One region of the Hydrogenophaga sp. PML113 genome, then DNA from elsewhere that is predicted to be linked to it. Evidence: predicted binding sites of a transcription regulator. Region 1 holds the regulator's gene; the other holds the start of a gene.

Region 1 (3,203 bases):
GCGCTCAAGCACGGGCTGTGGGGCGCGCTGTCGCTGTGGACGGGCTTCACCTTCGTCGGCTACTTCACGCCGATCCGTGAGCTCGCGGGCCTGGTGGCCAGCCTGTCGCTCGGGCCCTGGCAGACCTTCTGGATCCTGTTCTACGGCCTGGCCACCTACGGCAACGCGGGCTTCCTGCGCGAGCAGGTGTGCAAGTACATGTGCCCCTACGCGCGCTTCCAGAGCGCCATGTTCGACCGGGACACGATGATCGTCACTTACGACGAGGGGCGCGGCGAGCCGCGTGGCGCGCGCAGCCGCAAGGCCGACCCCAAGGCCCTTGGTCTGGGCAGTTGCGTGGATTGCACCCTGTGCGTGCAGGTCTGCCCCACCGGCATCGACATCCGAAAAGGCCTGCAGTACGAGTGCATCAGCTGCGCCGCCTGCGTGGACGTGTGCGATGAGGTGATGGACAAGGTGGGCTACCCGCGTGGCCTGATCCGCTTTGCCACGCAGAACGGTGTCGCCAAGGGCTGGAACCGCGCGCAGATGCTGCGCCGCGCCCTGCGCCCGCGCGTGCTGGTCTACAGCGGCGTGTTGCTGGCGGTGTCGCTGGCGGTGCTGGGCAGCCTCTGGCTGCGCACGCCGCTCAAGGTGGACGTGATCCGCGACCGCGGCGCGCTGGCGCGCGAGGTGGAGCAAGGCCGCGTCGAGAACGTCTACCGGCTGCAGATCATGAATGCCACCGAGGTGGCGCAGACCTACGAACTGCGCGTGGAGGGCCTGCCGGGCATCGCCCTGGCGTCTGGCGATCGTGTGGAGGTGGCGCCCGCCGAGGTGCGCGCCGTCGCCGCGCGGGTCCAGGTGCCGCCCGGGGTGGCCGCGAGCGGCTCGCACCCCATCCAGTTCGAAGTGCGCGCCGCCCAGGACGAGCGCGTGCGGGTGCGTGAGAAGAGCACCTTCCTCGTTCCCCGATGACGCTTTCGCAGGAGACCCCATGAACCCCGATCCGATGAGCACCGACGCGCCCGAGCCCTGGTGGCGCGTGGGCCCCATGTGGCTGGTGGTGGGCGGGCCGCTGGTGGTGGTGGTGGCGGCCATCGGCACCGCCGTCATCGCCATCGAGGGCGCCGACCCGGTGCTCGACAAGGCCGCCTACCAGGCCACACTGGAGCAGGCACGCCGCCTGCAGGGCCCGCAGCGCGACGAGGCGCTGATCGGCCTGCAGCCCGCGCACCAGGCGCGCAACCACGCGGCCTCGCCCGTGGTCCGCGAGGGTGGCCACTGACATGGGCCGCCGCTGGATGTGGGTGGGCTGGCCGTCATTCCTGATGGCCGGCGTGTTGGAGATGCTGGTGTTCGCGGTGGTGGACCCGGGCGAGTTGCACTGGCAGGGCGTCGCGCTCGACTGGTCGCGCCCCGCCGTCTACACGGTGGCCTTCTTCGTGTTCTGGGCGGTGACGGCCGTCGCCTGCAGCCTGAGCCTGTGGCTGGCCTTGCCGCCGCAGGAAGCGCTCAGGAGCAGGTCTGCGGATTGACGATGCGCCGCAGCGCCTCGGTGTCCTTGATGTGCACGTAGCGCTGCTTGACGTCGATGATGCCGTCGTCGACGAACTTGGAGAAGGTGCGGCTCACCGTCTCCAACTTCATGCCCAGGTAGCTGCCGATCTCCTCGCGCGTCATGCGCAGGTTGAACTCGGACGGCGAGAAGCCACGCGCCTGCAGGCGCTGCACCAGGTTGAGCAGGAAGGCCGCCAGCCGCTCCTCGGCGCGCATGCTGCCCAGCAGCAGCATCACGCTGTGGTCGCGCACGATCTCGCGGCTCATGATGCGGTGCACGTGGTGTTGCAGCGGGGTGAACTGGCGCGACAGCTCTTCGACCTGGTTGAAGGGCATCACGCAGACCTCGGCGTCTTCCAGCGCCACCGCGTCGCAGGCATGGTGGTCGCTCACGATGCCGTCCAGGCCGATGATCTCGCCCGCCATCTGGAAACCCGTGACCTGGTCGCGCCCGTCGGCGGTGGTCACGCAGGTCTTGAAGAAGCCCGAGCGCACGGCGTAGAGCGAGGTGAAGCGATCGCCGACGGAGAACAGGGCTTCGCCGCGCTTGACGCGCTTGCGGGAGGAAATCAGTGTGTCGAGCTGGCCCATTTCCTCTGCGCTCAGGCCCATGGGCAGGCAGAGTTCGCGAAGGTTGCAGCTTGAGCACGCCACTTTGATGCGTTGCGCGTCCATGTGCGTCGTTCCTGAGTGCATGACAGGGAGCGAGCATACCCCTTTGGGTTCGGGATCACAGAGCCGCTTGACCAGGATCAAGGCGTCTGGGCCCGCCAGCCGGCACAGTGGGGCCATGCCAGAAGGACCCGCCGTGAGCCATGTGATCCCCGATGAACTGCTGCGTCGCTTCGACGTTCCGGGGCCGCGCTATACCTCCTATCCCACGGCCGACCGCTTCGTGGAGGCCTTCACCGAGCAGGACTACCGTCTGGCGCTGGGACAGCGGCGGGCCGGGTCGATGGCGCTGCCCCTGTCGCTGTATGTGCACATCCCGTTCTGCGAATCGGTGTGCTACTACTGCGCTTGCAACAAAGTTATTACAAAACACCATTCGCGCGGCGCCGAGTACCTGCGCCACCTCTCGCGCGAGCTGGACCTGCAGATCGAGCACCTGGGCGCGGGCCAGTCGGTGTCCCAGCTGCACCTGGGGGGCGGCACGCCCACCTTCCTGAGCGATGCCGAGCTGGAAGACCTGATGGCCATGCTGCGGCGCCACTTCGCGCTCGCGCCGGGCGGCGAGTACTCCATCGAGGTGGACCCGCGCACCGTGAGCGCCGAACGCCTGCGCGCGCTGCACCGCCTGGGCTTCAACCGCCTGAGCTTCGGTGTGCAGGACTTCGATCCCGCCGTACAGAAGGCCGTGCACCGCGTGCAGCCGGCCGAGCAGGTGTTCGCGCTGGTCGACGCGGCGCGGCAGATCGGCTTCGAGTCGGTCAACGTGGACCTGATCTACGGTCTGCCGCTGCAGACGCCCGAGTCCTTCCGGCGCACGCTGGCGCAGCTGCAGGCCCTGCGGCCGGACCGCGTGGCGCTGTACGCCTACGCGCACCTGCCGGCGCGCTTCAAGCCGCAGCGGCGCATCGTGGCGGCCGAGTTGCCGGGCGCGGCCGACAAGCTGGCCATGCTATCGGCCTCGCTGGACATCCTGCGCGCGGCGGGCTACGTTT
Region 2 (3,203 bases), on a different contig from region 1:
ACGCGGTGCTGCGCCTGGGAGGCATCAAGTCCCTGTACTCCGACGCCTTCTTCACGCGCGAGGTCTTCGACCGCACGTACGGCATGGACAGCTACGAGCGCCTGAAGGCGCGCTACGACCCGCAAGGCCGGGCGCCGCACCTGTTCGACAAATGCGTGCGGGGCGCCTGAGCGCGTCGCACGCGCAACTTGATGGCCATCAAGCCGCGGCGATCGGCGCGCTCCTACGCTGGGCATCTCCCCACTTCAAGGACCATTGCCATGCGGACCTCCACCCTTCGAACGATCACCCTGTCGGCCGTGCTGGCCTGCGCCGCTGCGGCGGCCTTTGCTCAGAGCGCACCCCGGCCCGGCGAGGACAACTACCCGCCAGGCGCACCCAATGCGGCCACGCCGAACGCCCCGCCCAGCGGCGCTCGCGTGGGGCCGCGCTACACCCCGGGCTGGTCGATGATGAGCAAGGAAGAGCGCGCGCAGCACCGGGCGCAGATGCGGGCCACCAAAACGCCCGAGGAATGCCGTCACGTGATGGAGGAGCACCACCGCCTCATGGAGCGCCGCGCGGCCGACCGCGGCGCGCCCCTGCGCACGCCCCCGCGCGCCGCCTGTCCCGCGCGCTGAGCCGCGCGCTGGCGGCGTCGCGCTCAAGTGTCCGCGGGCGTCGCGCAGCGGCCCACCGATTGCGCCAGCGCGATGCGCTCGGTGGGCTGGAGGCCCAGCGCCTGGGCCAGCCGGCGCCGGTCGATCAGGGCGCGCACCACCGTGCCCAGGCCATGGGCCGCGCAGTGCAGGTACACGTTCTGCGCGATGCAGCCCGCGTCGGCGCCGGCAAGAAAAGGGCGTTCGTCCGCACGCGCGTCGTGCATGGCCGCGAAGTCGGCCACGTAGACCAGGTCCAGCGGGGCCGAGGCGGCGAAGGCCTGCAGGCCGGTGAAGCCGCGCAGGTCCTCGGCCTTGACCAGGCTCAGCCGATGGGCCTGAGGGTCGTAGCGGAAGGCCCCTTCCGGCAGCACGGCGAACACCGCGACTTCCTGCCAATCGTGGGCCGAGGGCGCGGTGCGCCCATGCTGGGGCGGGCGGTTCACGCCGAACGCGGCCCATAACAGGTCGGACACCTCCTGCAGGCTCAAGGCGTCGGGCAGGAACTCGCGCGTGCTGCGGCGCAGCCGCAGTGCGCTGGCCAGCGTGGCGCCGCCTTCCGTGCGCGCGGGCGGCAGGACGACATCGTCGGTTTCAAGATTGAGCTGGACGGTGGACATGGTCTTTGCTCCATCGGGGACAGGGATGGACGCACCATGACGCCGGGCGCGGCGCCTGTGCTTGACGCAGGTCATGTCCGCGGGCCGGAACGTCGCGCGGGGCACCGGGTGGGCAGCTTGATGGCCGTCAACATGGGCGTCTGCTGCCTGGGCCACAGTGGTCGCCATGGGTCCCCGACCCCTTGGAGCCACCATGAAGATCGCCCACCTCTGCCGGCGCGCGCCGGTCACCATTCCCGCCAATGCCTCGGTGCGTGAGGCGGCCCGCGCCATGCAGGCCGAGCGCGTGGGCGCGCTCGGCCTGACCGACCCGTTCGAGCCCGGGCGCATCGTGGGCGTCGTCACCGACCGCGACCTGGTGCTGCAGGTGCTGGCGGGCGAGCGACCCGTCGACGGCCAGGTGGTGGCCGGCGTGTGCTCGTCCAACCTGCATGGCGTGTCGGCCCAGGCCTCGGTGCACGAGGCCGTGGAAGCCATGCGCCGGCACGGCGTGCGGCGCTTGCTGGTGATCGGCGACGACGGCCAGGCGGTGGTGGGGGTGCTGTCGATGGACGACGTGTTGGGCGTGCTGGCCGACGAACTGGCGGCGCTGGCCGGCACCCTCAAGTCGGGTCTGGCGCGCGAGGGCGAGCCCGGTGGCGAGGCGCGCGCCAGCCATTGAGCCTGCGGCGCCAAGCGCGCCGGCCCAATGAAAAACCCCCGCGGGCCGGATGGACCGCGGGGGCTGGGAAGGTGGTGCCGGAGAGAGGAGTCGAACCCCCGACCTTCTCATTACGAATGAGCTGCTCTACCAACTGAGCTACACCGGCGAAGCCTGGCATTATAGCCAAGCGGGCGAGGGCCTGGTCCGTGGCCGGCGGCTCAGGCCTCGCGGTGGTATTGGGTGACGCGCTCCACCTCGTTCTTGCTGCCCAGGATCACGCTGACGCGCTCGTGCAGCTTGCCGGGCTGGATATCCAGGATGCGCTCGCGCCCGTTGGTGGCGGCGCCGCCGGCCTGTTCCACCAGCCAGCTCATGGGGTTGGCCTCGTACATCAGGCGCAGCTTGCCGGGCTTGTCGGGCTCGCGCTTGTCCCAGGGGTACATGAAGATGCCGCCGCGCGTGAGGATGCGGTGCACATCGGCCACCATGCTGGCGATCCAGCGCATGTTGAAGTCCTTGCCGCGCGGGCCTTCCTTGCCCTGCAGGCACTCGTCCACGTAGCGCTTCACCGGGGCGTCCCAGTGGCGCATGTTGCTCATGTTGATGGCGAATTCCTTGGTGTCGGCGGGAATGCGCACGTCCTCCTGCGTGAGCACGAAGGAGCCCTGCTCGCGGTCCAGCGTGAACATGGCCACGCCGTCGCCCACCGTCAGCACCAGCGTGGTCTGCGGACCGTAGACGCAGTAGCCGGCCGCCACCTGCTTGTGGCCGGGCTGCAGGAAGTCGCCCTCGTCGACGCCGCGGTCGCCTTCAGGCATCTTGAGCACGCTGAAGATGGTGCCGATGCTGACGTTGACGTCGATGTTCGAGGAGCCGTCGAGCGGATCGAAGAGCAGCAGGTACTCGCCTTGCGGGTAGCGGTTGGGCACCACGTAGATGCTGTCCATTTCCTCGCTGGCCATGGCCGCGAGGTGGCCGCCCCATTCGTTGGCCTCGATCAGGACCTCGTTGGCGATGATGTCCAGCTTCTTCTGGACCTCGCCCTGCACGTTTTCGCTGCCGGCGGTGCCCAGCACGCCGCCCAGCGCGCCCTTGTTCACCGCGTGGCTGATGCCCTTGCAGGCGCGCGCCACGATCTCGATGAGCAGGCGCAGCTGCGAGGGGATGTGGCCGTCGACGCGCTGCTTTTCGACGAGGTAACGGGTGAGGGAGATGCGTTGGCTCATGGTCGGGTGTTCTCAGTCGTCGGACAGGGCGCGGGTCACGACCTCGCGCACGTCGTTGCTCAGCTCGGTCTGCGCG

The links. Region 1 encodes FNR, which switches genes on or off when oxygen is low (the NO sensors DNR and NnrR bind a similar motif). Its sites were predicted from a motif close to TTGATNNNNATCAA; they were not measured.
Region 2: the regulator FNR is predicted to act here: its motif matches at 1,320-1,333, upstream of BHU06_RS09485 (cyclic nucleotide-binding/CBS domain-containing protein).

Annotation. Positions count from the first base shown of each region.
Region 1 covers NZ_MIYM01000007.1:88,932-92,134, forward strand. Annotated here, with positions in the region: gene ccoG (cytochrome c oxidase accessory protein CcoG) at 1-957, shown strand, start outside; gene BHU06_RS14705 (hypothetical protein) at 977-1,267, shown strand; gene BHU06_RS14710 (hypothetical protein) at 1,269-1,517, shown strand; gene fnr (fumarate/nitrate reduction transcriptional regulator Fnr) at 1,495-2,214, opposite strand; gene hemN (oxygen-independent coproporphyrinogen III oxidase) at 2,330-3,203, shown strand, end outside.
Region 2 covers NZ_MIYM01000004.1:214,744-217,946, reverse strand. Annotated here, with positions in the region: gene BHU06_RS09495 (FAD-binding oxidoreductase) at 1-170, shown strand, start outside; gene BHU06_RS22505 (hypothetical protein) at 261-620, shown strand; gene BHU06_RS09490 (nitroreductase family protein) at 644-1,258, opposite strand; gene BHU06_RS09485 (cyclic nucleotide-binding/CBS domain-containing protein) at 1,452-1,919, shown strand; tRNA gene BHU06_RS09480 (tRNA-Thr) at 1,992-2,067, opposite strand; gene BHU06_RS09475 (class 1 fructose-bisphosphatase) at 2,120-3,127, opposite strand; gene pepN (aminopeptidase N) at 3,140-3,203, opposite strand, start outside.